DNA from 3 places in the Rahnella sp. P4_A8 genome. Region 3 is predicted to be linked to each of the others. Evidence: predicted binding sites of a transcription regulator. Region 3 holds the regulator's gene; each other region holds the start of a gene.
What was found. Region 3 encodes Fur, which represses iron uptake genes when iron is present. Its sites were predicted from a motif close to ATAATAATGAGAACNACTATCAA; they were not measured.
Positions count from the first base shown of each region.

Region 1: fepB (Fe2+-enterobactin ABC transporter substrate-binding protein) is a predicted target of Fur. The motif match lies at 6,360-6,382, and genes of this name have one in related genera.
Region 2: ulaG (L-ascorbate 6-phosphate lactonase) is a predicted target of Fur. The motif match lies at 2,709-2,731, and genes of this name have one in related genera.

Region 1 covers NZ_JBFUHK010000007.1:84,635-94,578, reverse strand. Annotated here, with positions in the region: gene AC1DUO_RS06070 (TonB-dependent siderophore receptor) at 1-1,000, opposite strand, end outside; gene fes (enterochelin esterase) at 1,226-2,569, shown strand; gene AC1DUO_RS06060 (ATP-binding cassette domain-containing protein) at 2,543-3,340, opposite strand; gene fepG (iron-enterobactin ABC transporter permease) at 3,337-4,365, opposite strand; gene fepD (Fe(3+)-siderophore ABC transporter permease) at 4,368-5,369, opposite strand; gene fepB (Fe2+-enterobactin ABC transporter substrate-binding protein) at 5,369-6,337, opposite strand; tRNA gene AC1DUO_RS06040 (tRNA-Ile) at 6,514-6,590, opposite strand; gene mug (G/U mismatch-specific DNA glycosylase) at 6,733-7,236, shown strand; gene AC1DUO_RS06030 (hypothetical protein) at 7,515-8,006, shown strand; gene AC1DUO_RS06025 (hypothetical protein) at 8,087-8,689, shown strand; gene AC1DUO_RS06020 (hypothetical protein) at 8,780-9,190, shown strand; gene rpoD (RNA polymerase sigma factor RpoD) at 9,251-9,944, opposite strand, start outside.
Region 2 covers NZ_JBFUHK010000005.1:115,074-125,017, forward strand. Annotated here, with positions in the region: gene AC1DUO_RS04650 (3-keto-L-gulonate-6-phosphate decarboxylase UlaD) at 1-138, opposite strand, end outside; gene ulaC (PTS ascorbate transporter subunit IIA) at 164-634, opposite strand; gene ulaB (PTS ascorbate transporter subunit IIB) at 645-953, opposite strand; gene ulaA (PTS ascorbate transporter subunit IIC) at 1,010-2,413, opposite strand; gene ulaG (L-ascorbate 6-phosphate lactonase) at 2,826-3,890, shown strand; gene ulaR (HTH-type transcriptional regulator UlaR) at 4,005-4,760, shown strand; gene glpE (thiosulfate sulfurtransferase GlpE) at 4,845-5,165, shown strand; gene AC1DUO_RS04685 (trans-sulfuration enzyme family protein) at 5,306-6,496, shown strand; gene glpG (rhomboid family intramembrane serine protease GlpG) at 6,716-7,549, shown strand; gene AC1DUO_RS04695 (DeoR/GlpR family transcriptional regulator) at 7,559-8,317, shown strand; gene glpD (glycerol-3-phosphate dehydrogenase) at 8,595-9,944, shown strand, end outside.
Region 3 covers NZ_JBFUHK010000019.1:55,077-65,020, forward strand. Annotated here, with positions in the region: gene AC1DUO_RS12335 (methyl-accepting chemotaxis protein) at 1-1,359, opposite strand, end outside; gene fldA (flavodoxin FldA) at 1,781-2,308, shown strand; gene fur (ferric iron uptake transcriptional regulator) at 2,621-3,076, shown strand; gene chiQ (ChiQ/YbfN family lipoprotein) at 3,205-3,540, opposite strand; gene chiP (chitoporin ChiP) at 3,554-4,924, opposite strand; gene glnS (glutamine--tRNA ligase) at 5,403-7,073, opposite strand; gene nagE (N-acetylglucosamine-specific PTS transporter subunit IIBC) at 7,266-9,302, opposite strand; gene nagB (glucosamine-6-phosphate deaminase) at 9,688-9,944, shown strand, end outside.

The DNA.
Region 1 (9,944 bases), on a different contig from region 3:
CGCCTTTGTAGGTCACCGAGTAGGACTGGCGGTAAATGCGGTTAGTCTCTTCACCGTACATGCTTTTCACCAAATCACTGGTGTTGGTGTTCTGCGTGTCGCCTGCGTACAGGTTGCCCTGACGGCTGTTGGACACTTCAAATTCCAGCGACTGCATACGGGCAAAATCCCAGTGCAACAGGGCGTCGATATTCTTATCGATCACGCCTTCGCGACCTGCCGGAACGGTGTCGGCATAGGTGCCGGTACGCTCAGACTGATGACCCTCGTTGATATATTGCGCGTCAGCCTGCGTTTTGCTGTAGCCACCGAACAGGCGGAAACTGAACTGATCGTTGAGCGGGCCGGAGAGGCTGAAATCGGTACGTTTGGTCGAGCCTTCGTCCTTATGTTGTGGTGCGTTCAGATAGGTATTCCAGGAACCGTGCCACTCCTGAGTGTCTTTTTTAGTGATGATGTTCACCACGCCACCCGCCGCGCCGTTACCGTAACGCGCCGCCGCCGGGCCGCGGATCACTTCGATGCGCTCGATCATATCGGGCGGAACCCAGCTTGTGTCGCCGCGGGTATCACGCTCACCGCGCCAGCCCTGACGCACTGAGTTGCGGCTGTTCACCGGCTTACCGTCGATCAGGATTAAGGTATTTTCCGGGCCCATACCCCGGATGTCGATCTGGCGGTTATTACCGCGCTGGCCGCTGGTAGAGTTGCCGGTCAGGTTTACGCCGGGCATGGTGCGGATAAGTTCGTTGATGTCGCGTGCCGGAGGGCGTTTTTGGATTTCATCAGAAGTGATGGTGGAAACGCCGGGAGCCTGAAGGTTTTGCTGTGCGGCGGTGACAACCAGTGTGTCGCTGGTGTCTTCCTGTGTTTCTGCGGTGTTCTGGCTGGCGTCTGTTGTGCGGGTTGTGGTGCTTTCTGCCGCGCTGACGGGCAAAGAAAGTGCTGATCCCAGCCCGATTAAGGTTGCCAGAGAATAGTGTGGTAGCCTGCTTTTCATAGTGGATTCTGCCCTGAAATCCATCCGTTCCTGCAAAACAGATTTAGTGAACAGGAGGATGGCCTGTTGTGTGTGTATTTTTATCGTCCCGTTTACGGGCGGTAACACACTATTGCAAATGCAAACAATTATCAATACGATTCCCATTCATAATTTGCAGGAAGCAGGTCAATTATTCTGCAAATTATGCCTTCTCTCACTGCCAAAAGACTGTAAAGCGTAAACATGATGAAATCGCAGTTTCCGGAAAAACCCACCGCGCAGGCGATGTTAGCAAGCTCTCAGGCGGGAAGTGCTGAATGGTGGAAAGACATTAAAGCGCAGGGCTCACCCTTGATCGAACGGCTGAATGATGACGTATGCAACGTGACGTTCTTCTGGCGGGATCCGCAGGGCAGTGAGGCGACATCGGATTTCCAGCGGGTGTGGATCAACATCAACGGCATCACCGATCACCATCAGTCTTTACCGCCGCAAAGTCTGCAAAGACTTGCGGGAACCGATGTCTGGTCGCTGAGTATTACGCTGCGCTCCGGCTGGCGCGGCAGCTACAGCCTGATCCCGCGCACCGGGCCCGGCAGAGAGTTCCCGCAGGATCCCGATGCCTATACCGCCATGCTGGCTGCGCGGGAATGGTGGAAAGATATGTTCGCCCATGCGATTTATGACCCGCTGAATCCGAATCAGCCGTGGCCGGGGGCGAAATCTCACGCGCTGTCGCCTTTGCATATGCCCGACGCATTGCCGCAGCCTGCCTGGCGGGAGTTTGATCTCCACGGTGCCGCGTTGCCACAGAAACCGGCAAAACTGCAAACCTATCAGTGGAACAGTGCGCGTCTGGGCAACCGGCGCAAGGTCTGGATCTACACCACCGGCGAAAGCCAGGATCCGGCATCGCGCCCGCTGGCGCTGTTGCTCGACGGCCAGTTCTGGGCGCAGCAGATGCCGGTCTGGCAGCCGCTGATGCAACTGACGCAGGAAGGCACATTGCCGCAGGCCGTCTACGTGCTGATTGATGTGATCGATACACAGACCCGCAGCCGCGAACTGACCTGTAATGCAGATTTCTGGCTGGCCGTTCAGGAGGAGTTATTGCCCGCCGTGGCGACGCTCGCACCGCACAGCAGCGATGCGAACAAAACAGTGGTGGCGGGGCAGAGCTTTGGCGGGCTGTCAGCGTTGTACGCCGGTTTGCACTGGCCGCAGCGCTTCGGTCTGGTACTCAGTCAGTCTGGTTCTTTCTGGTGGCCGCGACGTAATAAATCGCAGCAGGATGAAAATCCTGACGAGGCGGATTTGTTACTGCGTGCGGTGAGTAACGGGCTGGGGGCTGCCAGCCATCTGAAAATTTTCATGGAAGCGGGCAGCAATGAACGGCTGATTTATCAGGTGAATAATCAGATGGATGAGCTGCTGAGCCGCACCAAAAACAGCGTGCGTTATCGCGTGGTCGATGCCGGTCACGACGCGCTGAGCTGGCGCGGCGGATTAGCCGATGGCCTTCAATACCTGTGGAACGAAGAGCCATGGAGCACCGGAGATTCAACCGTTACCCAGCGGGATAATTAACGGTGTATGCGAAACCGGACAGTCGATAATGGCGCAGCGTAGCCCGAAAACCTGTTCGATCAGTGCCGGTGTGACGATGTCCACCGGTGCGCCCTCAGCCAGTATTTTTCCATCGCGCATGGCAATCAGATGCCCGGCGTAACGACATGCCTGATTCAGGTCGTGCAACACCACCACCAGCGTGCGGCCGTTTTCCTGATTCAGGCGACACATCAGTTCCATCAAATCAATCTGATGCGCGATATCCAGCCAGGTTGTCGGTTCATCCAGCAATAACAACGGCGTTTGTTGCGCCAGCACCATGGCTATCCACACCCGCTGGCGCTGTCCGCCGGAAAGTGAATTCACCGTGCTTTCCGCCAGTTCGAATACTCCCGTTGCGTGCATGGCGTCGTTCACCGCCAGCGTATCTTGCGCTGTCCAGCGGCTGAACAGGCTCTGATGCGGGTAACGCCCGCGGGCCACCAGATCCGCCACACTGATATCGCCCGGCGCCGTTGAACTTTGCGGCAGTAAACCCAGACGTTTCGCGACGTCTCTGGTGCCGTAATCACCGATCAGTTTGCCATCGAGAAATACCGTGCCGGATTGCGGCGGCATCAGGCGGCTGAGCGTGCGCAATAATGTGGATTTACCGCAGGCATTTGGCCCGATAATCACGGTGAGTTTTCCCTGAGGGATAGAGACGGAGAGTTCGCGGGCGACGATTTTTTTATCGTAGCCCAGCGTCAGATCTTTCGCGTACAAAGGGGAAGAGTGTTCAGTATTCATGAGCGTCGCGACTCCCGGATCAGCAACCCAATCAGATAAATGCCGCCCAGACTGACGGTCAGCACGCCCACGGGTAACTGATAGGGCGTGAACAGCCGTTGTGCAGTGACATCGGCGGCGAGCAACAGCAGCGCACCGGTCAGCGCCGCGAAAAATAAAGCGTGCTGCTGGCTGGCGCAAAGACGACGCGAAATTTGCGGTGACACCAGCGCAATAAAGGAAATTGGCCCGGCCAGCGCGGTGGCTGCGGCGGTCAACGCCACGCCCGCCAGCATCAGCAATAAACGTGAACGCGCCACCGGTACGCCCAGCGCACAGGCGGCATCATCGCCCATTTCGAGCAACCGCATCGGAGCGGATAAGCAACGCGCGAGCATGCAGGCGACGATAATCATCCCGGTCGCCGGCAGGCTTTTCTCCCATGTGATGCCATTGAGCGAACCAGCATTCCACAAGCCAGCCGTCAGCGCCGATTCCAGCGAGGCGTGAATAATCAGCCAGGTATTGACCGCAATCAGCAGCGCCCGTACGCCGATACCGACGATAATCAGGCGGAACGTTTCGATGCCCTGACGCCACGCCAGGGCGTATACCACCAGTGCGGTCACGACGCCGCCTGCCATCGCGCCGGGGAGAAGGTCGCCCGCAGCGCCATTGAACAACACGATAATCAGCAGAACGCCGGTATACGCGCCGGTGTTAAAACCGATAACGTCCGGACTTCCCAATGGATTGCGCAGCAGCGACTGAAAAATCGCGCCGCTGATGCCGAGTGCGGCACCGAGAATCATCGCCATCACCACGCGCGGCAGACGCCATTGCGTGACAATAATGCTCAGGTTTTTCGGCCCGTCGCCGAGCAGGGCGCTGACAACCTGCGACGGCGTCAGTGCCAGTGTTCCGCTACCCAGCGCGTAAACCGCCAGCAGGATCAGGCATAACACCAGTCCGCAGGCGGTCAGAAAGGGGCGCGACAGCAGCAAAGGTTTTTTCAGCGGGCGAGGTTCTGTAAGAGTCTGGCTCATGTTTAACCTCTGTGTAATCCACCGGGACGGCGTACCAGGAAAATAAGCACCGGCGCGCCGATAAAGGCGACCACTACGGAAACCCGCAATTCTCCGGTAACCAGAAAACGCCCGGCGATATCGGCTGCCAGCAACAGCGTCGGGGTTAACACCAGCGTCCACGGCAGCATCCAGCGCGGATCCGCACGACAGATCCAGCGCGCCATATGCGGCACCATCAGGCCGACAAAGGCGATGGGGCCGACAGCCGCTGTGGCGCTGCCGCACAACAACGTAATCGCCAGTAATCCCAGCAACTGCGTGGTCGCGATTTTGGTGCCGAGCGCCGTCGCCAGTTCGCTGCCCATCGTCAGATTATTCAGGGAGCGGGCCATCAGTAAGCTCAGGGCAACCGCAAAAGTCACCGGCGGTGTGATGGTTTTAATCACGGTAATATTGCGGATATCCAGCGAGCCAGCCTGCCAGAATCGCAACTGATCGTAGACAGTCGGGTTGAGCAGGGAAATCCCCGAAGACATGCCTTCCAGCACAGCGCCGAGCGCGACGCCCGCCAGAGTTAAGCGTACCGGATCCAGCTTTCCGCGTCCCAGCGCGCCGATCATGGCGACCAGCAATGTTGCCAGTAAGGCACCGGCAAACGCGAACCACAAATAGTGGCTGACATCCGTTGCGCCAAAAAAGGCGATACCGATAACCACCGCGAAAGCCGCACCCGCATTAACGCCAAGAATACCGGGATCAGCCAGCGGATTGCGGGTGAGGATTTGCATCAGCGCACCGGATAATCCGAGCGCCATCCCTGCCAGCAAACCGGCCAGCGTGCGCGGCACACGGGCATCGGTGACAATCACACAATCCGCCCCTGTGCACTGGCCGTTAAGCGCTGACATCACGGTGCCGGACGCAAGCGATTTCTCGCCCAGCACCAGACTCAGCGCCATCATCAGGCAGAGCAAAAACAAGGCAACCAACAGCGCTGTGAGATTTTTTATTGAGCGGGACATCAGTGAGTTACGAACAGTTTTTCAAGCTGATTCAGCATGTTGCTGGCGCTGTAATAATCGAGTCTGAACGTGTCGTCACCCATGGCATACACGCGCCCGGCCTGCACGGCAGGTAACTTCGCCAGAAAAGGATTGGTCAGCAGCCGTTGTGCATCAGGCTGACTGGCGGAAAATAACAGCAGCGTCTGGCCGTTCATCGCCTCCGGCATTTTCTCACCGGCAAGCTGGATGATGTCATGGCGTTTGCCCTGACTGTAACTGGCGGCGAAATTCAGCGGAACCGGCGCGAGGCTGAATCCTAACTGCCGGAGCAGCTGACCCTGCGGTGACGCGGGCGTCCACAGATTGGCGCTTTTGCCATCTGATCCATAAACCAGCGCGGACACCGGCTGCGGTGGCAAATGTATCGCTTTTTTCAGACTGTCTTCACGGGCTGAAAACTGCGCGATAACCTTGGCGGCATCGGTTTCTTTACCCGTCGCCCGGCCTAATTCGGTGGCGAGTTCCTGCCAGCTTTTATCGTCGTAATTGACCACCATGACCGGCGCAATGGCCGACAGCTGATCATAGAGTTTCAGTGCGGAATCCCCGCCTGTGGCGGCAATAATGATGAGATCCGGTGCCTGTCCGGCAATGGCTTCAGCATTCGGTTCGCCGATATAAAGCCGCTGCACACCGCGTTGTTTCGCGACATCGCCCCACTGGCGGAAAAAGCCCTGAGCATCGGAAACCCGATTATTGGGCGCAGTCGCTCCGCTGGCGATAACCGGCGCATTAATCGCCAGCAATGTGCCGGTGACGGTGACGCTGGTGGAGACAATCCGCTGCGGCGGCTGTTGTAATGTGATGCTTCCCTTTGAGGTCATAACTTGCCGTGGCCAGCCTTCTGCGAAAGCCTGCGTGGCGACAAGCAGCGATAACAACAGCGCAACCATCCCTGAAAAACGGCGAAAACCAGCCCTTGTCATTGGATCCATTCCTGATTCTTTAATGTTAATGGTTATCATTATTATATGCAGGGCGTATGGGGTCAATGACGAGAGAGGTTCAATCCGTGGAAAAGTCAGGGGAAGACAGGTATTCACGCAACAAAAAAGCCACTCCGTATGAAGTGGCTTAATCGTTTGAATCTCAAACTAAAATCTGGTGGCCCTTGCTGGACTTGAACCAGCGACCAAGCGATTATGAGTCGCGTGCTCTAACCAACTGAGCTAAAGGGCCGAGGTGCGGGATTATACGGTAAACTCTGCTTACAGGTCTATATGTCTTCGGTTTGTATGCGCGTTTTGTGCACAGTTTTAGTCTGTTGTGTTCACTGCGTTTTTTACCTATAACTCAGGTAAATACATCTTAAGGGATAATAATGATTACAGATATTATCGCCCGGGATCTTTCTGTCGTGTTTTGCGGCATCAATCCCGGCTTATCCACTGCTCATCATGGTTTCCATTTCGCTAATGCCAATAACCGTTTCTGGAAGGTTATCTATCAGGCGGGTTTTACCGGGCGTTTACTTAAGCCTGAAGAAGAACAGCATTTGCTGGATACAGATTGCGGGATCACTATGCTGGTGGAACGTCCGACTGTTGAGGCAACGGAGCTGGTTCGCGATGAGTTGCGCGAAGGGGGCGCAGCGTTGACGGCAAAAATTGAATACTATCAGCCGCGTGCGCTGGCTGTTTTAGGCAAACAGGCATTCAGTAAAGCGTTTGGCATCAGTAAGGTGAACTGGGGACGTCAGGCGTTGAAAATCGGTGACACGGAAGTTTGGGTGCTGCCTAACCCAAGCGGCCTGAACCGGGCGACGCTGGATGAACTGGTATCCGCATACCGTGAACTATTCTTATCATTAGAAAACACAGCATAATCCCGTCACCTCCTCTTATTATTCCATCTGATATAAAATCTCGCCAGGATGATTATTTTATTAATAATCGTCTTATTTTTGGTTGATTTACCAAATTATTTCGCTATTAAAGCAGCTTTATACTCTCTGAACCCCACCTGAATACATTTGCATATTTAATGTAAGAGGAATGCTTCCCCCGTGTGAATGCGCTCAACTGAACTAAAACTTATTCCATCGCCTCATTCGGGGTGAGCAGCAAAGTAGTCAGGCAGTTTGATTCTTCAGGAGCAGGAGATATGGCTAATGTTGAAACCGAAGAAAGACAGGAAAATCTGGAGGAATGGTTCGAACTATTTTCAGGACTACCGCTCCGGCATTCAGAAAGAGAAGCAAGATTAATCAGCTTTTGTGAAAAAAACAGCGTCTGCATCATGTCGGTGATGCCCTGGATAGCATCGGAATTTGCTGAACATGGTGGTTTCGCCGGATTATTTCATTTTATTCATCTCCATGGAGGGAGAAAAATATACATGCCCAAAGAGGCAGAGAAGTTTTATCAGATCTACGGGATTAATATCCCGCAAAATAAATATAACAGAATTTATAAAAAAATTGATTCTTCTGGATATCTGGATACGCCATCCAACTGGGGGGTGTTTATCGCTATTCGCCGGGCAGCAATGCAAGTGGCGATGAAAGAAGATATTCCGGCAAAACTACTCACACAAACTTTTGGTATTACGATGAGAAGTATCCGGCTAATTAAATCACGTAACGCGTGTCTGTAAAGGAGGTCGAGGAAGTTAAGAGAAGGCAAAGACTACACACAATTATTTTCTCATTCATTTTAATATAAAAGGTAAATATTATGACTCAATATTCTGTCACTGTAGCAAATAACTCTGTAAATACCGGTGCAATTTGTATTTATCAAACCTCTCCGGATATCACCGATCCCAAAGTGATGTCACTGGCGTGGTTCTCCAAAGTGGCACATCCAAAAACCAAAGTGCAGTTTGACTGGGGAATTGATTACAGTTTTGTTTGGGATGAAACCGGTGTGCTGATCCCCGGTGTGAAATTCGATGCCTCTCAAACCCTTCCTGCCAGCCTGACGAACAATAATCAGGTGACGCTGAGCTATTCCGAGGGGGCGTTTGAATTCGAACAACAGACCACCGGCGGAAAGAACGGTACGTTGTATGTCACGAACGACAGCAGTTTACCGCTGAATCAGGCCTCTGTCGGGGTCGGTATGTCGGGGGCGGGTACCTTTGTTGTTCAGGCACAGCCGAACATCAACCTGACCTTCACACCGCATCCAACTTATTGGATCACTTTTGGTAATTATACGCCGGGTCAGGTGCTTGATATTGGTCAGATCACCAATAAGCAGCAGCTTGAGTTTGCGCCGAATACTTACAACCTGAATGTTCAGCTGAAAAATGATAACACCTGGTCTGTTGGCTGAGTCATCAGTTTAATTTACTTACGGAGTAATATTATGATTCTTATCGTCTGTACCGATGATCCGGAACTGGAACATGTTGCCAGTGCTTCAATGGCACAGTACCAGTCAGTTTTTAAGTCGAGTTACAAAATATTTCATTCTGAGTTGCGGTTGTTAGGAAAGAGTGAAAATCTGTTTATTATTTCTCATGGTGCCTTTCAGGGAGATAATGACCGGCCGGTTATCGGTGATAAAGCCAAAGCCTTTTATGTAAATGGTGATACGCTTTATTTAAATGTGAAAAGTATTTTCCCGCCGGATTATACGGGTAACGTTTATATCGATGCCTGTGAATCAGCAGATAGCACAGATGTATTGCTCAGTTTTGCGCAAACATTTTACCTGGATTTCCATCCTGATTCACCGACGTCTAAAGTATTTGGTCTGACGGGTGTCAGCAGCGGGCTTATTCCATTACCGGATAATACTGCCTGGGTGAATGTCAGTTTAGAAAACCAGTAATAAAAAGCCCCGGCATTTCTGCCGGGGCTTTTCTGTTCGTGACTGACAACCAGAGAACGATTAATCGTCCAGGAAGCTGCGCAGCACTTCGGAGCGGCTTGGGTGGCGCAGTTTACGCAACGCTTTCGCTTCGATCTGACGGATACGTTCACGGGTAACGTCGAACTGTTTGCCCACTTCTTCCAGCGTGTGGTCAGTGTTCATATCGATACCGAAACGCATACGCAGAACTTTCGCTTCACGTGCGGTCAGGCCAGCCAGAACGTCATGTGTTGCAGAACGCAGGCTTTCAGACGTTGCAGAATCCAGTGGCAGCTCGAGGGTGGTATCCTCGATGAAATCACCCAGATGCGAATCTTCATCGTCGCCGATTGGCGTTTCCATGGAGATTGGCTCTTTCGCAATTTTCAGCACTTTGCGGATTTTGTCTTCCGGCATCAGCATACGTTCAGCCAGTTCTTCCGGCGTCGGCTCGCGGCCCATCTCTTGCAGCATCTGACGGGAGATACGGTTGAGTTTGTTGATCGTCTCAATCATATGTACCGGGATACGGATGGTACGCGCCTGGTCGGCGATGGAGCGGGTGATAGCCTGACGGATCCACCAGGTCGCATAAGTTGAGAACTTATAACCACGGCGATATTCAAACTTATCAACGGCTTTCATCAGGCCGATGTTACCTTCCTGGATCAGGTCAAGGAACTGCAGACCACGGTTGGTGTATTTCTTCGCGATCGAAATAACCAGACGTAAG
Region 2 (9,944 bases), on a different contig from region 3:
CACACCTTCTGCGACACATAAAATAGTGCCAACTTCGATAATGTCGACTTCGCTGGCGATCAGACGCGTGGTTTTGTAAGCGTCGTCCATCGACTGGTTATCCAGCGCCACCTGCAACATCGGTAATGAATGAGACATAATATATTCCTTCTCTGCTAACGAATTAGTGAACCGCCGTGGCGGAGGTCAGGTCGATCAGATCCAGCACCTGTTGCGCCGTAGTGCAGGCACGCAGGCGGTCAAAATTGGCTTCATCATCAAACAGGTTCACCACCTGCATGATGCCGATTTCCTGATGCGCATTGGCATCCACCGCCGCCAGCGTGATGAGAATGTCCACCGGATCGTTATCTTCATGATTGAACACCAGCGGTTTTTTCAGCGTCACCAGCGCAAAACCGGTTTTCAGCACACCTTCTTCCGGACGGCCATGCGGCATGGCAAGCCCGGGCGCGATCACGAAATACGGCCCGAAACGTTCGACGCCGTCCAGAATCGCCTGGTAATAACGCGGCTCTACCACTCCGGCTTCCACCAGCATATCGACGCCAATTTTCACTGCGCCCTGCCAGGTTTCTGCTTCTGCGTTGAGGCGAATCGAGTTGTTTTCAGCCAGCGAATCTCGCAGTTTCATACATCGCTCCTTACTTTTTCAGGTCTGCGGAAAAGTGCGCGTTAATCACTTCCATCACTTTCGGACCGAAGTCCGCCGCCGACAGCATGTTGCGCACGCCGACCACGTATTTGTTGCCGCTGACGGTGATTTCATCCGCCACGTGCGTGGAGGCGACAATAATGTCAGCCCCGCTCAGCTCGGATTTGTATTCCCCCACCGCGCAGCTATTCATGGTGTGATCCACGCCTTCCTGCGTCAGAAACTGGCCGATTTTCATCTTCATGATCATCGAACTGCCTTGCCCGCAACCGCATACCGCCAGAATTCGTACTGTCATGGGAACCTCTTTATTTTGTGAGAAGTTATTTGTGAGAAGTCATTAGTGAACAGTCATTAGTGAGAAACGGACTGATTAAGCGCCTGTTTTTCAGCATCTTCTTCGGCCCGCAATGCGCGACCCGCGAAGAACATGTAGAGCAGCACAATCACCCCAATGACGCCTATAAAGGCCATACCGATGCTGAAGAAGCCCTGCATCATTGGCGGTGCCAGAATCGACCAGTCTGCCATGCCCATCCAGGCGCTCAGGCCGGTGAGTTTGATGGCCCAGACGCAGCCGAAGATTTCGATCATCCCCATCACCAGACAGATTTTCAGCGCCGCGCGCCAGCCGCCGAAGTGATTGGCAAACACGCCGATGGTGGCGTTAGAGAAGAACATCGGGATAAAGCCGGGGATGATCATGATGGAAGAGCCCATGCCAAACAGAATGGCGACAGCAATCAGCTGGCCGATGGTGCCCCACATAAAGCCCCAGACCACGGCGTTCGGCGCAAAGCTGTAAATAGCCGCGCAGTCGATGGCCAGCACGGCACCGGGGATCAGGCGTTGGGAGATGCCGTTAAAGGCTTCGGTCAGTTCAGCAACGAACATACGCACGCCCTGAATAATGATGAAAATCGCCACTGCAAACATCAGACCGGTTTGCAGGATGTAAATCGTCCAGTGGGTTTTTCCGGCCATTTGCTGCAGGGTGTCGAGGCCGAAGGAACACAGAATGATGCCGAAGAACACGGTCATCACGATGGCGGTAGACACGATATTGTCATGGAAAATATTCAGCCAGCCCGGCAGTTTGAGATCTTCAACACTGTCTTCTTTCTTCCCGAGATACGGCGCGATTTTATAAGCGATCCACGAGGCAAATTGCTGCTGGTGACCAATCGAGAAGCCGCTGTTTTCGGTCACGGCCTGCGTCGGTTTGTACATCATGTTCGAGGTAATGCCCCAGTACAGCGACACCAGAATTGCGGTTGACCAGATGGTGGTCCACATCGGATAGCCCATGATGAAGAAGAACACCGCAATCAGCCCCGCCTGCTGGAACATGATGTGGCCGGTGAGCATGATGGTGCGAATGCCGGTAATGCGGCGGAATACCACCATCAGGATATTCAGCGCCAGGGCGATCAGCACCGCGTAACCGACCCAGCTATAGGCCTCGCCCATGCGCTCCACCGTGGCCATCATTGAGGCATAGGTATCTGATATTGCACCGTTAATGCCATACACTTCTGAAAGTTTTGCCACCACCGGTTTGAAGGTACCGGTCAGAATGCCGGACCCCGCCTGCAGTAACATAAAGCCGATAATGGTTTTGATGGTGCCCTTGATAATCACCGTCGCGCTCTTCCTGAGCAGGATGTAACCGAGCATGGTCACAATACCCAGCAGCAACGGCGCGTTAGTCATTACCTGATTAAAAAATACGGTGAAGATGGTGTAGAGGAATTCCATAAGACTCTCCGTCTGACCTTGTTTGATCTCTTCAACGCACTTGAACATAACCGCTGCGCTAAAAAGTGAGGGACAAACGCACTCTAATGCTCACATCGAATCAAATAAAGATTCGCAATGATTATTTGTGAGCAGTCTCGCAAGATATCGTCATCGGCAGAATGAGCTAACAAACTAAATCACTCTGTTTTTATGATAAATATCAGCCATATACTACAAAAAAAGGCATGTGAAAACCGCCTGAAATCCTCCCATCCTCCTTTGTCACCCCCTGCTTAATGCTAAAAATCGCTCGTTTATAATCATTGTCATTATGAATTTTCGATGATAAGTTCTCACAAATAAATCATATATAATCACTAAATGATTTATTGTGACTCTATTTCAAAGCCAACTCAGATGAGGGAATACTATGAGCAAAGTAGAAACGATCAGCCGCGAATCCTGGATCCTCAGCACTTTCCCGGAATGGGGCACCTGGTTAAACGAAGAGATCGAGCAGGAAAAGGTCGCGCCGGGCACTTTTGCCATGTGGTGGCTGGGCTGTACAGGGATCTGGCTGAAGTCTGAGGGCGGCGCGAATATTTGTGTCGATTTCTGGTGTGGCGTCGGCAAGCAAAATCACAGCAGCCCGCTGATGAAAACCGGCCACCAGATGCAGCGCATGGCCGGTGTAAAGAAGCTCCAGCCAAATCTGCGCACCACACCGTTTGTGCTCGATCCCTTTGCGATCAGGGAGATCGACGCGGTGTTATCCACCCACGATCATAACGATCATATCGATGTGAACGTGGCCGCCGCGGTCATGCAAAACTGTGCTGCTGACGTGCCCTTTATCGGCCCGCAAACCTGTGTGGATTTGTGGATGAGCTGGGGCGTGCCCGCCAGTCGTTGCATCGTGATGACGCCGGGCAAAGTGGTGAGGATCAAAGACGTGGAAATTCACGCACTGGATTCTTTCGACCGCACGGTGCTGATCACCCTGCCCGCAGACCAGAAAGCCGCAGGGGTATTGCCGGATATGATGGATCAGCGCGCGGTGAATTATTTGTTCAAAACGCCGGGCGGTAACCTGTATCACAGCGGCGATTCGCACTATTCCAACTACTACGCCAAACACGGTAACGAATATCAGATAGACGTGGCGCTCGGCTCTTATGGCGAAAACCCGCGTGGTGTGACCGACAAAATGACCAGCGTCGATATGCTGCGCATGGCGGAATCCCTCAACACCAAAGTCGTTATTCCGTTCCACCATGATATCTGGTCGAATTTCCAGGCCGATCCGCAGGAAATCCGCGTGCTGTGGGAGATGAAAAAAGATCGCCTGAAATACGGCTTCAAGCCGTTTATCTGGCAGGTCGGCGGTAAATTCACGTATCCGGATGATAAGGATAACTTCGAGTATCACTATCCGCGTGGCTTTGACGACTGCTTTACTACCGAGACTGATCTGCCATTCAAGTCTTTCTTATAAAGTATGTTATGAACAGGCGGAGGCAACAGACTCCGCTTTTTTATAAACCATGTAATTGCCATTACTGCTCGTTTATAATCACGCGGTAATCACCTATTTACCTGCGGAGCCACCATGACTGAGCCACAACGCCACAACGCTATTCTCGATCTGCTGCAACGTCAGGGGCAGATTTCAGTCGCTGATGTGATTGATCAGTTTGATATTTCACCCGCTACGGCGCGTCGTGACATCACCAAGCTCAACGAACTGGGCAAACTGCGGAAAGTGCGCAATGGCGCTGAAGCCGTGAATCAGCCACGCCAGAACTGGACACCGCTGAATATCCATCAGACGCACAATCTCAACGAGAAAATGCGCATCGCCAAAGCGGCATCCGAACTGTGCCAGCCGGGTGAAAGCGTGGTGATAAACTGCGGTTCGACGGCGTTTCTGCTCGGCCGTGAAATGTGCGGAAAAGACATTCAGGTCATTACCAATTATCTGCCGCTGGCCAATTATCTGATTGAACAGGAGCACGACAGCGTGGTGATCATGGGCGGTCAGTACAATAAAAGTCAGTCAATTACGCTGGCACCACAAGACGGCGATGCCAGCCTGTATGCCGGGCACTGGATGTTCACCAGCGGCGCGGGGCTGACCGCCGATGGCCTGTACAAAACCGATATGCTGACCGCGATGGCCGAGCAGAAGATGTTGAATTATGTTGGGAATTTGGCGGTACTGGTCGACAGCAGCAAAATCGGCCAGCGCGCGGGCATGCTGTTCAGCCGCACCGAACAAATCGATGTGCTGATCACCGGCAAAGAAGCGAATGATGAAATCATCGGGCAATTACGTCAGAAAGGCGTGCAGGTGATCCTGGTTTAGCCTTTATCCCTGTATTTCGTCTGGTCTTAGTTGTGCAATTATTGGGTAGAATGGCGGCATAACCTTTTATGAGGCAAGACCAGAATGGAACAATTTGAAGCAATCAGCGTTGAACAAGCACATTCCCGCCTGACCTCAGGCGAAGCCGTGATGGTCGATATTCGTGACCCGCAAAGCTTCGGCGCAGCACATGCACCTGGCGCTTATCACCTGAGCAACGACAGCCTGCCTGCGTTTATCCAGCAGGCCGATGCCAAAACACCGGTACTGGTGATGTGCTATCACGGCATCAGCAGCCGCGGTGCCGCGCAATTTCTGATTTCTCAGGGTTTCGAATCGGTCTACAGCGTTGACGGCGGTTTCGAAGCCTGGTCGCAAACCTTCCCGCAAGATATTGAAGCCTGACCCCTCTTTATTGACGCCGGCGCACGCTATAGTCTTTATAACCAGGCTAATGAGTTTGCGCCGAAAATGTTCTTAAGCTGAAAAAGCTACCTTTCTCCAGTGTTGATATAATTTCCGCCTACTATCGACAGGATTCCAAGATGAAAAAACTGAACACTTCACGTTCTTTAGGGATGCGTACGCTCGCCGTTCATGGCGGACAGCAGCCCGATGCCCTGACCGGCGCGATTGCGACACCTATCACCGCCGCATCGGCATTTTCATACCCGGATTTTGACAGCGGCGCACGCCGTTTCAGTGGTGAAGAACCGGGTTATATTTACAGCCGTTTCGCCAATCCGACGGTGGCCGTTTTTGAACAGAAACTGGCGGCGCTCGAAGGTGCAGAAACCGCCGTTGCCTGCGCGAGTGGCATGGCAGCGATCAGCGCCACGTTGTTTGCCCTGCTGGTTCCCGGCGATGAAATCATTCATATCGGCACGCTGTATGGCGGCACTGAAGGCGTGGTGCGTAACCTGCTGCCACGTTATGGCATCAAACCGGTTCACGTTACCCATGTGAGCGAACTGGAAGCGGCATTCACAAAAAACACCAAAGTGGTGCTGGTGGAAACCCCGGCTAACCCGGGACTGGATATCGCCGATCTGGCTGAAGTCGCCCGTCTGTCGAAAGCCGCCGGTGCAGTCAGTGTGGCGGATAATACTTTTGCCACACCGTACCTGACGCGCCCGCTGGAACTGGGCATTGATATCGTTCTGCATTCCGCGACCAAATACATCAGCGGCCACGGCGATGCGACCGGTGGCGTAGTGGCCGGTTCGGCGGCATTAATCACGCCAATCCGCACCCTGAGTCTGAAGCAGTTCGGTGGCAACCTGAGCCCGTTCGAAGCCAGTTTGCTGATCCGCGGCCTGAAAACTCTGCCGCTGCGCGTCGAAGCCAGTTCGCTGAGCGCACAGGCGGTGGCGGAATTCCTCGACGGCCACAGCGCGGTAGACACCGTGTTCTATCCGGGGCTGAAGCAGCATCCGGGACATGCCACCGCCTCAAAACAAATGAAACTGTTTGGCGGGATTATGGCCATTGAGCTGAAAGGCGGCCTCAACGCCGCACGGACGTTCCTCGATAAGCTGAGCATCATCACGCAGGCGGTATCGCTCGGCGACACCGATTCGCTGGCCTGCCATCCGGCATCGACAACGCACAGCGCCGTCGCGCCGGAAGTTCGCCGCCAGAGCGGTATCACCGACGGACTGGTGCGCATCAGCATCGGTATCGAAGATACCGAAGACCTGATTGCTGATCTGCAACAGGCGCTGGAAGGGCTTTAAAGGCTCGATTTTGCAACACCGTCATCCGGCGGTGTTGCAAAAGACTTCGATCCTCATCACATCACCATAATTTTCTATTCACAGATAACCGCACAGCATTCCTAAATTCCCCTCCTTTACCCGTCTGACGTTATAATCGACATCCCCCACGCTGGCAGATAAGGTATTGCCCTAAAATGACGGCAACAAATCAAACAATTAGGGAAACCGCTAAACGCTATGGTGCGCATTCTTAACCTGAACAACCCCCGCCTGGCTCAGGCTTTTGTCGATTACATGGCAACCCAGGGTTTTACGCTGACGATGAAACACGAAAGTCAGGAAGTGCAGCTCTGGCTGGAAGATGAATCCCGTCTGGAAGAGGCCGAGAAGCAGGTGGCGCTGTTTGTGCGCGATCCCCTGCATCCACGCTATCAGGAAGCAAGCTGGAAAACCGGCAAGGCACAGCCACATTTAAAGATGTCGCACACACCCTTCCTGAAAACCCTGCGCAGCCGCGCCGGGCCGCTGACGATAGGCATGATTGTGCTGAGTCTGGCGGTGTTTATCCTGCAACAGATGGTCGGCGACGAACTGGTGATGAGCTGGCTCGCCTGGCCGGACAGTTCGCGCGTTTTCCAGTTATGGCGATGGTTCACCCCGGCCCTGATGAATTTCTCCTTTATTGCCCTGCTGATTAATCTGGCATGGTGGTGGTATCTCGCCAGCCAGATTGAGATGCATCTGGGCAGCGGCAAACTGTTCACCGTAACCTTAATTTCTGCCCTGATCAGCGGCTGGGGCCAGTCGATGGTCAGCGGTTCGTGGTTCGGCGGATTATCCGGTGTGGTGTACGCGCTGATGGGTTACGCCTGGCTGACCGGCCAGTTGAAACCGGAAAGTCGTCTGTATGTGCCCGGCGGATTACTGGTCATTTCGCTGATTTTTATGTTCATTGGCTATGCAACGGGCGGCGCGGCCGTGTCGAATGCCGCGCATGCGTTTGGTCTGGGCCTCGGCCTGATCATGGCATTTGTTGACACGCGCACTCCGCGCAACAAAAAAAATAAGTAGGGGATTCGGGTGAAACAAACACAACGCCATGATGCGATTATCGATTTAGTCCGCCAGCAGGGGTATGTCAGCACCGAAGAGCTGGTGGAGCATTTTGCAGTCAGCCCGCAAACTATCCGCCGTGATCTGAATGATCTGGCGGAACAGAATAAAATTCACCGTCACCATGGCGGTGCAGCCTTGCCGTCCAGTTCGGTGAATGCGGCATACAACGACCGTAAAGTGATGTGGTCGGAAGCGAAAGCGCGTATCGCCGAACGAGTCGCCAGCCAGATCCCTGACGGTTCAACGCTGTTTATTGATATCGGCACCACGCCGGAAGCCGTGGCGCATGCGCTGCTTAACCATAAAAATCTGCGCATCGTGACCAACAACCTGAACGTCGCGACGCTGCTGACAGCCAAAGAGGATTTTCGTTTGTTCCTCGCAGGCGGTGAAGTGCGCGCCCGCGACGGCGGCATCATGGGCGAGGCAACGCTCGATTTCATCTCTCAGTTCCGCCTTGATTACGGCATTCTCGGCATCAGCGGCATCGATATGGACGGTTCGCTGCTCGAATTCGACTATCACGAAGCCCGTACCAAACGCGCGATTATCGAAAACTCCCGCTGCGTGATGCTGGTGACGGACCATTCCAAATTTGGCCGAAACGCGATGGTCAACCTCGGCAAAATGGATCTGATTCATTATCTGTTCACTGATAAACAGCCGCCGGACAGCGTGAAGCAAATCATCGACAAGTACGACGTGCATCTCGAACTGTGCTGATTTGCCTGCATTTAAGGAGCGCTGCGGCTGGCGCTCCTGCTTTTCCTCCCTCCGCCCTGCCCGGCAAAACGAACAATTTCGAAAAATTCCACGCGTAGCGGCGTTCGGTTTCGTCCCCGCCTTGCTATTTTGCTCGAAACCGACACAAAAATGTTACCTTCATCACGCATAATTGTTTTTATTTGGTTAACGCTTGGCTTGTTTGTCGATTCTCGATTACAATCGTGAGCGAAAACGAACATAAAAGAGCTATTGCGAACATCTGGAGGAAGATGACGTGGAAACCAAAGACTTGATCGTAATTGGTGGCGGTATTAATGGTACCGGCATCGCAGTCGACGCAGCTGGCCGCGGGCTGTCTGTTCTGCTGCTTGAAGCGCAAGACTTGGCCTGCGCGACCTCTTCGGCCAGTTCTAAACTGATCCACGGTGGCCTGCGCTATCTGGAACATTACGAATTCCGTCTGGTCAGCGAAGCGCTGGCTGAACGTGAAGTGCTGTTGAAAATGGCACCGCATATTGCTTTCCCGATGCGTTTCCGTTTACCGCATCAGCCGCATTTGCGCCCGGCCTGGATGATCCGCGCCGGTTTGTTCCTGTACGACCATCTGGGCAAACGCACCAGCCTGCCGGCCAGTAAAGGTCTGAAATTCGGCAGCGAGTCCGTGCTGAAACCAGAACTGACCAAAGGTTTTGAATACTCGGATTGCTGGGTCGACGATGCGCGTTTAGTGGTCGTCAATGCACAGGAAGTGGAAGAACGTGGCGGCGAAGTTCGTACCCGCACCCGCGTGACCCGCGCATGGCGTGAGGACGGCATGTGGATGGTTGAAGCCGAAGATATCGACACCGGCAAAACCTTCACCTGGCGCGCCAAAGGTCTGGTGAACGCTACCGGTCCGTGGGTAAAACATTTCTTCGACGACGGCCTGAAGCTGAAATCGCCATACGGCATCCGTCTGATCAAAGGCAGCCATATTGTGGTGCCCCGTGCACACAATCAGCCGCAGGCCTACATTCTGCAAAACGAAGATCATCGCATTGTTTTCGTGATCCCGTGGATGGATGAATTCTCCATCATCGGCACCACCGACGTGGAATATCACGGCGATCCGAAAGACGTGAAAATCGACGATAAAGAAATCGGTTATCTGCTGAAAGTGTATAACGACCACTTTAAGAAACAGCTGACCACCGAAGACATCGTCTGGACTTATTCCGGCGTGCGCCCGCTGTGCGATGACGAATCAGATTCACCACAGGCGGTGACCCGCGATTACACGCTCGACGTTCACGATCAGGATGGCAAAGCGCCGCTGCTTTCTGTATTCGGCGGCAAGCTGACCACCTACCGTAAACTGGCAGAACACGCGCTGGAAAAACTGGTGAAGTACTATCCGAAAGCCGGCCCGGCGTGGACCAAAACGGCCGTGCTGCCTGGCGGGAAACTGAACGGAGACCGTGATACCTACAGCGCCAATCTGCGTTCCCGCTTCAAATGGTTACCGGAATCACTGGCACGCCGTTATGCGCGTACGTACGGCAGCCAGACAGAGTTATTCCTGAATGACGCGACCAGCCTTGAATCGCTGGGCGAAGATTTCGGTCACGGATTCTACGAAGCTGAA
Region 3 (9,944 bases):
GTCAGTGACATGCGTAATTGAGCGCACCACTTCATTCATCGTCTGACCGGCGTTTTCAACCAATTTCGAACCGCTGTCGACGCGGGAAACCGATTCGCTGATGAGCTGCTCGATTTCTTTCGCCGCCTGCGCACTGCGTTGTGCAAGATTGCGCACTTCGCTGGCAACCACTGCAAAACCGCGCCCCTGCTCGCCCGCACGTGCCGCTTCGACGGCAGCATTCAGCGCCAGAATGTTGGTCTGGAAAGCGATGCTGTTAATCACAGAAGTGATTTCAGCAATTTTCTTCGAGCTGCCGGAGATATCTTTCATGGTGCTGACCACGTCTGCCACGATGTTGCCGCCCTTCTGCGCGGTGGTGGAAGCCTCCATCACCAGCTGGCTGGCGTGATGCGCGTTATCGGCATTGTGTTTAACGGTAGCCGTCAGTTCTTCCATGCTGGCAGCGGTTTCTTCCAGCGCCGACGCCTGTTCTTCCGTACGGGAAGACAAATCGTTGTTCCCGGCTGAAATTTCTGACGCGCCCTGATAGATGTGATTGGTGCAGTTGCGGATGGTCTGAACGGTATTGACCAGGCTCAACTGCATCTCGTTCAGCAACGGAATCAGCTTACCGGCGCAGTTTTTACCGAATTCTTCCAGATAAAACGTCAGATCGCCGCTGGCGATCACCGCGAAGTGACCGCGGATTTTATCCAGCGGCTTCACCAGCGCCATCACCAGATAACGGTCAGTCAGCAATAAAATCACCAGCCCGATACCAAATGCCGTCAGCAGAATCACTTTGCTAAATGACGTCAGATGGGTGGATTGCCGTTGTGCCGCATCAAAATCGACAGCGATCTGACCGCTGACTTTCTCCATCGATGAGCCAAAGCTGCGGCTCAGTGCAGGTACGGTGGAATTGGCTAGCTGGTTATAGGACTCCGTATTTTTGCTGCGGGCTGCGTCGAACAATGGCGTGACGCCCTGCGTGATCAGATTTTCCCAACTGGTGATCAATTCCTGCACGGAGGAATCTTCCAGCCCCGGATGCGGTGCCGCTTTAAAACTGGCCAGTGCCTGCGTCAGCCCGCTGAGTGATTGTTTGGCGGTATCAAAAATTTCCGGACCTTTTGACGGATCGGCCTGAAGCTGTGCCACGGCGCGGCTCAGGCGCGTCACGGTACGAAAATACTGATCATTTCCTTTATTGATCAGCGCCATATTGTTGACCAGCTCGGTACTATTTTTGGTATTTTGGGTCAGTGTGTCCAGTGAGGTGACGGTGTAAAGGGAAACACCTGCCCACATGACGCAAAAGATGCCAAGAATGGTTAATAAAGCGGCCCTGATGGTGATATTTTTTAAAAACTGCACGATATGCCTCTCTCGAAACATGTCTGTTTCTGGCCTGAGGATTGACGGGGATGCGGAGAATCAAGACAGGTAACCAGCAGGCAAGTGCCCCAGGACATGTTTGAACACCTCTCCGGGCATCGATTTCTTTATTATGTTGAGATTGCTCCCGAATCATCTATCGGCGGAATGTTCTCGAAATTTAGTATTGTGACGACTTATTTCTCAAACTTGCTTTTGACCTCATTAACCCTGAGGTTAATTCGCCGCAGGTGAAAGCACACAAAGGCGATAACACTTAAAAATATTGCCCGATAAACTTATTTCCCAGTTAAGAAGGCGAGCAGAAGCATATTCTCCGCCGCACGAGTTTGCTATCATCTGCATTATTATTGCCTGCGTTGCAGAGCACTTCATTGAGAACAAGAGGTTAGGTAATCTTATGGCCGTTGTAGGTATCTTCTTTGGATCCGATACAGGTAACACCGAAAACATCGCAAAAATGATCCAGAAGCAATTGGGTAAAGATGTTGCAGAGGTGCATGACATTGCGAAGAGCAGCAAAGAGGATCTGGAAAAATTCGATATTTTGCTTATCGGCATTCCAACCTGGTATTACGGTGAAGCGCAGTGTGACTGGGACGACTTTTTCCCAACGCTGGAAGAGATAGATTTCGAAGGTAAGCTGGTGGCACTGTTTGGTTGCGGTGACCAGGAAGACTACGCCGAATATTTCTGCGATGCGCTGGGCACCGTGCGCGATATCATTGAGCCACGCGGCGCAGTGATTGTCGGACATTGGCCTACCGAAGGTTACCACTTTGAAGCATCTAAAGGCCTGGCGGATGATAAGCACTTCATAGGACTGGCAATTGACGAAGATCGTCAGCCCGAACTGACCAGCGAACGTGTTGATGCCTGGGTGAAACAGATCACAGAAGAACTTAGCCTTTCTGAAATTATTGGCTAAAAACCCTGTTGGCCCTGAGGATTTATTCTACAATTGAAGGGCCAAACTATTACTGAAATTAACAATTTAACTGCTACAAAATTGTAACTTTCGGTCGTATCAAGGTACACTGAGTTCCTCTGTTTTTTCTATTGATCAAGTCGTTGCATTCCAAATGTGACCGGCAATTTGTGATCTTTATTAACAGGCTGTCGTTGACGAGAATTGGCACATTGCGTTAAACGAAGAGACTAAACGAATAATTTTGTGCCGCCGATGCCACAGGCTGCATGCCTCAACTTGATTAGCACATAGTAACAGGACTGAATCCGCATGACTGACAACAACACCGCACTGAAGAAAGCCGGCTTAAAAGTCACGCTTCCGCGCCTCAAAATCCTGGAAGTGCTGCAAGCGCCGGAAGGTCATCACGTTAGTGCGGAAGATCTTTACAAGCAACTGATTGATATGGGTGAAGAAATTGGCCTGGCGACGGTTTACCGCGTTCTGAACCAGTTTGACGACGCCGGTATTGTCACCCGTCATAACTTCGAAGGCGGCAAGTCCGTATTCGAACTGACCCAGCAACATCACCACGACCACCTGATCTGTCTGGATTGCGGTCGTGTGATCGAATTCCGTGACGAATATATTGAAGGTCGTCAGCGTGAGATTGCTAAGAAACACGGTATCAAGCTCACCAACCACAGCCTGTATCTGTACGGCCACTGTGAAGCAGGCGATTGCCGCGAAGATGACTCTTTGCACAACGATAAACCTGCGCAGTAATCTGCACAGGCTTTGACTAAATTAACCGCTGAAAAGCGGTTTTTTTATGTCTGATATCGACGCAGATTGAGCCCGGATAGCAGGCATAAAAAACCCCGGCAAGCCGGGGTATGTTTCGCTGCTGAGATTCACGGCTTAGGTGAATTGTTCGTTTTTATTTCCTGCCAGATTTTCCCGCAATCAGCAGCATATGCCTGACCGTCGCCAGTTTTACGCGCCGTCAGACATCGCTGATAATCCACCACGCGCACCGTCTCCTGTTCTGCAAATTGCTGGTGGGCTTTTTCCTGTTTCAGTTTATTCAGTAACACCTCGCAGGATGCCAGTTTGTCCGGATTGCCTTCTGACGTATTGATACAGGCACGGTAATCTTCCCGCGTTTGGGATATTTGTGCCTGATCGGCGGTGGGTGCACAACCGGCCAGCAAAACAGCCGAAACCATGATCATCAGTAATTTATTCATCGACATAGCGACCTCAGAAAATAGTAAATGGAGCGATAACGATGAATTTCACGTCTTTTTCATCCTGGAAAATGTTGCCGTAACCGCCGCCCCAGCTCGGTATGTCCGAATGGTTGTCGTACTGGGTGTAATGCAGTTTGAACAACGTCCCTTTGGCGCGCCCTTCCTGAATGGTGTACAGCGCATCCAGGCTCCATGCGCTTTCTTTCAGACGCTGGCTCTGGTCATAAGCGGCGTTGGTGCTCGGTTTGGCATCCCACGCATAGACGTACGAACCACCGACCGCGAACCCCGGCAGGTCCCATTTCGCCAGATCATAAAGCACGCCGGCATATACTGCTTTTTCACCGTTGGCGTTGAAGTCCGAGCGGTTGTCCCACCACACATCAAGACGGCCGTTTGAGGAAGAATAAGTCGGGGTCATGCGCTGCAGGAAGTAGCCCTGATTCCCTTCCGCTTTCACCATCGTCCCTTCCAGACGCCAGTTAAACTGCCCGGTGGTATAGCCAAAGGTCAGTGCCTGCAACCATGCCAGACCGTCATACAGACTGTTCGGATCATTCTTGTCACTGATGCGGTCTTCTGCACCATAGAACTGATAGCTGGTGGTCAGCGGATTGCCCAGCAGATCCATTTTGTACGAGGCCTTAGCAAAGTACTGATCGACATAACTTTCAGCCTGGCCAAATGCGCCTTCCAGTACGAAGTCATTTTTAAAATCATATTTCGCACCGAGCGAATGAATATAAGAAACGCCGGTTTTCTTGTCATTCTGGCGGAAATCATCCATTTCCAGATGCCACGGCGATTTATATTCATCAGCCCACATATAGGAGAAACTCAGTTCACCCGGGTCACCGAAATCGTGTTTATAACCGGCTTCCGCACCGCGATACGTACCCGGCATAAAGCTCCAGTGCGGTGCGATCAGCGTCTGTCCGGTAGGCTGAATATACCCTGCGTGCCCCCAGAATCCGCCATATTTGAATTTACCGGCTGCCTTATAAAGACTGACCCCACTTTTATCCCCGGAGTAATCTTCGTCGTAGGCGCGGTTGCTGTTAGAAAAGGCGATTTCGTTGGGATGGCCGCTCTCGCTGCTCTCGGCCATTTCAATCGCCGTAAAGGCTGCGATATCAATACCAAACATGTCCCAGGCATAGCCGGAAGAAAAATCGAGGTTCAGGTTAGCGGTAGAATGCGAAAGGTTGGTTGTATAGTCTTTGTAGTGGTCACTCGCCGGATCCATGTCCTTGCGGTCACGTTCACGCTGCCAGTAGTACACACCGCCGGTCAGTGTGGAATCATCAATAAAACCGGCTGCTTTGGTCCCTTGTGAAAACATCATTCCGCCACCCAGTAAGGTGCCGGCGAGAGAATACATGGCAGGTTTCAGGTAAGCCGATCCCCTGCCCCTGTTACGGTGCTTGTGCATAGAGATTCCTCATGTTGACTAAAAAAACGAGCAAAACCCAAACGGGTATAAAAAGCGGTCGCCAGAGGCGTAACCGGTTAAATCAACATCAAGAGTATTTTTCGCGACGCGAATTATCAATGAGTAATTAATCATTAATTATCGAAATATGACAAAGTGCACATAAAGATGAAAAAGCATTACAGAGGTATGCAGGAAAGGATTAAAGCAATGGACTATAATAATATATAATTAAAACATACGATTAAACAAAATCATCTTACAGTTTAAACGTTTCAGCAATATGAACGGCTGTGGCACAACGTTTTAAAAGTAAGCATAGGAAATACATTAATTCGCGACGAAAAACAAAAGGCATCTCTGACAAGAATAACAGGCGAAAAAAAACGCAGCCTGAACTGCGTTTTTATTACCTCATACTGAGGGCTTACGCGACGGGTTTGCTTTCCCAGGTATCACGCAGGCCAACGGTACGGTTAAACACCAGATGTTCAGCACTTGAGTAGCGGTTGTCGGCACAGAAGTAACCTTCACGCTCAAACTGCAGGCTGATTTCAGCCTGTGCAGCCACCAGTGATGGCTCCACGAAACCGTGGGAAATCACCAGGGAATCCGGGTTGATGGTGGTCAGGAAGTCTTCCGCCTGGCCCGGGTTTGCGACGCTGAACAGACGGTCATACAGGCGGAACTCAGCCGGTTTGCCTTCAGACGCGGACACCCAGTGGATCACGCCTTTCACCTTGCGGCCATCGGCAGGATCTTTGCTCAGCGTGTCGATATCGTAAGAACAGAAGATAGTGGTGATATTCCCTTCCTCGTCTTTCTCGATACGTTCTGCTTTGATCACATACGCATTACGCAGGCGCACTTCTTTGCCCAACACCAGACGCTTGTACTGCTTGTTGGCTTCTTCGCGGAAATCAGCCTGATCGATGTAAATCTCACGGGTAAACGGCACTTCGCGGGTGCCCATTTCCGGTTTGCCCGGATGATTCGGCATCTTCACCATCTGCACATCATCACCGGTAAAGTTTTCAATGATCACTTTAACCGGATTGATAACCGCCATGGCGCGCGGTGCGTTCTCGTTGAGATCGTCACGGATGCAAGATTCCAGCGCCATCATTTCAACGTTGTTATCCTGCTTGGTAACGCCGATACGACGGCAGAATTCACGGATAGATGCCGCGGTATAGCCCCGGCGACGCAGACCTGAAACGGTCGGCATGCGCGGGTCATCCCAGCCTTCAACAATCTTCTCGGTCACCAGCAGGTTCAGCTTGCGCTTGGACATGATGGAGTATTCGAGATTCAGACGGGAGAATTCGTACTGACGCGGGTGGCATGGAATAGAAATATTATCCAGAACCCAGTCGTACAGACGACGGTTATCCTGGAATTCCAGCGTACACAGCGAATGGGTAATCCCTTCCAGCGCATCGGAAATGCAGTGGGTGAAATCGTACATCGGATAGATGCACCATTTTTTACCGGTCTGGTGATGTTCTGCGAATTTAATACGGTACAGAACCGGATCACGCATGACAAAGAATGGCGAGGCCATATCGATTTTTGCACGCAGACACGCAGCGCCTTCGGCGAACTCACCGTTACGCATTTTTTCAAATAACGCAATGTTCTCTTCCACGGTGCGATCGCGGTACGGGCTGTTTTTACCCGGCGACGTCAGGGAGCCGCGATATTCACGGATCTGGTCAGGAGACAGTTCATCAACATACGCCAGACCTTTGTTGATCAGTTCAAGCGCATAAGCATGCAGTTGATCAAAATAGTCCGAGGAGTAATGAATATCGCCGCTCCAGTCGAAACCTAACCACTGGACGTCGCGTTTGATTGACTCAACGAATTCGATGTCTTCTTTTGCCGGGTTGGTATCGTCAAAACGCAGATTACACTGGCCCTGATAGTCTTGCGCGATGCCGAAATTCAGGCAGATAGATTTCGCATGACCGATGTGCAGATAACCATTAGGCTCAGGTGGGAAACGGGTGTGAACGGTATTGTGTTTCCCGGTCGCCAGATCTTCATCAATAATCTGACGGATAAAATTTGTTGGGCGGGCTTCAGCCTCACTCATTGTGCAATTCCTCTACGCAACATTGACTCTACGGATAACCGCTTATGTTCCAACAAGCCACGCCGGGAAACAACCGTTAGTTGCATTAAATCGTGGTTATCTCTGGTGCCTCTGTCCTCAGACAATAAAAAGCGGGAAGAGATCGCTCTCTTCCCGCTGCCACTACGTCGACCTGTTACATCATCCGCAGGGTTATTTGCCCTGGATATCGAACAGTTTCGTTTGACCGGCAACCACTGAACCGCTGGCCAGTGACGTCACACCGGTATAATCATCAATATTGCTGACGACTACCGGGCTGATCATTGAGCGCGCATTGGCATTCAGATAATCCAGATCCAGTTCCAGTACAGGCTGACCGGCAGTGACTGTTGCCCCTTCTTCAACCAGGCGGGTAAAGCCCTGGCCGTTCAGTGCAACAGTATCAATCCCCATATGCACCACGATTTCAGCACCGGAAGTCGTTTCCAGGCAGAACGCATGATTGGTATTGAAGATTTTCACCACCGTGCCCGCAGCCGGCGACACAACGATTTTATCGGTAGGACGGATGGCAACACCATCACCCACCGCTTTGCTGGCAAAGGCTTCATCAGGCACCTGATCCAGCGCCACAATGTCACCGGTAACCGGAGACACTAAGGTTTCCACTACCGTTTTCACGCTGTTTGGCACTGCCTGAGGTTTGATTTCAGACAGTGGCGCAGCCGGAGTCACGGTAGCCGCAGCAATCGGGCCTGCATTCAGTGCGGTACGCATCGCACCGGCAATGATTTCGGCACGGGTACCGACAATCACCTGCACGCTTTGTTTATTCAGACGGATAACTCCTGAAGCGCCCAGACGTTTCGCCAGTCCGTCGTTGACCAGTGCGGAGTCTTTCACGTTCAGGCGCAGACGGGTGATACAGGCATCAATGCCGGTCAGGTTTTCTGAACCGCCGATGGCACTGATATAACGACGTGCCAGAGCAACGGTTTCGTCACCTTTGTTGCCAGCAGATTCCACATCAACGTCGTAACCGTCCGCTTCGTCACCGGCCACTGCCAGTTCACGTCCCGGGGTCAGCAGGTTGAATTTCTGGATGGTGAAACGGAACACCACGTAGTAAATCACGAAGAACACCAGACCCTGAGGGATCAGCATGTACCAGTGAGTCGCCAGCGGGTTACGGGAAGACAGCACCATATCCACCAAACCTGCGCTGAAGCCGAAACCGGCAATCCAGTGCATGCTTGCTGCGATGAAGACCGAAATACCGGTCAGTACGGCGTGAATCACATACAACACCGGCGCAACGAACATGAAGGAGAATTCCAGCGGTTCGGTGATACCGGTAAAGAAGGAAGCGAAAGCAGCAGCCAGCATGATACCAGCAACTTTTGCTTTGTTTTCAGGACGTGCGCAGTGGTAAATCGCCAGTGCCGCGCCCGGAAGACCAAACATCATGATCGGGAAGAAACCTGCCTGATAACGACCGGTGATACCCACCACCGCTTTACCTGACTGGATAGATTCCTGACCACCGAGGAAGTTAGGGATATCGTTAATACCTGCAACATCAAACCAGAACACGGAGTTCAGTGCATGATGCAGACCGACCGGGATCAGTAAACGGTTGAAGAAGGCATAGATACCGGCACCGGCAGAACCCAGTTGCTGGATATGCTCACCGAAGGTCACCAGACCGTTGAAAATCAGAGGCCATACATACATCAGGATGAAGGCAACGATGATCATCAGGAAAGAAGTCAGGATAGGAACCAGACGACGACCACTGAAGAATGACAGCGCTTTCGGCAACTCGACGTGGCTGAAACGGTTGTACAACTCAGCAGAAATGATACCGACTAAGATACCGACAAACTGGTTATTGATTTTACCAAATGCCGCCGGCACCTGGTCTAACGGGATCTTCTGAATCATGGACACGGCTGCAGGCGAACACAGCGTGGTCAGCACCAGGAAACCGACAAAACCCGTCAGTGCAGCTGCACCGTCTTTGTCTTTGGACATGCCATACGCCACACCGATCGCAAACAGTACGGACATGTTTTCAATAATGGCGGAGCCAGATTTAATGAAAAATGCCGCCAGCGCATTGTCTCCCCCCCAACCCACAGGGTCGATCCAGTAACCGACGCCCATGAGGATTGCGGCGGCTGGCAACGTAGCAACGGGCACCATTAATGCCCGGCCAATCTTTTGTAAATAACTCAGTATATTCAACATTCCCCCTACTCGCCCGTAAGCGAATCACCAAAGTAGTTTAATTAGTATGTTTACTACCTTTTACATTTACCGTTCCGATTTAACCAACTGCAATTGCGAGTGTAAAAATATTATTTCGTATCGCAAATTAAAACCTCTCTTTTTGTGAGATTTGTCACCAAAAAGAGGTCATAACATGCCATTTCACTGGTCAATACACCAAACTTATTTTATCATTAAAAAAATCCAGACGGTATTGTGCCAGTCATAAACCGTTGCGGTGGTTTACGCTTAACAAGACCGCCCTGAACCCAAAACTGCTTTCTGACTTATTGTCCCGCGCTAGCACTTCTGCGGAGGACAGACACATTATATTCAATATTCTGAAACTAAGAGGTATCTGATGAGACTTATTCCATTAAACACCCCCACTGAAGTTGGCAAATGGGCTGCACGTCATATTGTTGAACGCATCAACGCATTTAAACCCACTGCTGACCGCCCTTTTGTTCTGGGCTTACCAACCGGTGGTACGCCGCTCGAAGCTTACAAACATTTAATCGCCATGCATAAAGCAGGCCAGGTTAGCTTTAAGAACGTAGTGACCTTCAACATGGACGAATATGTCGGTCTGCCGCAGGAACACCCTGAGAGCTACCA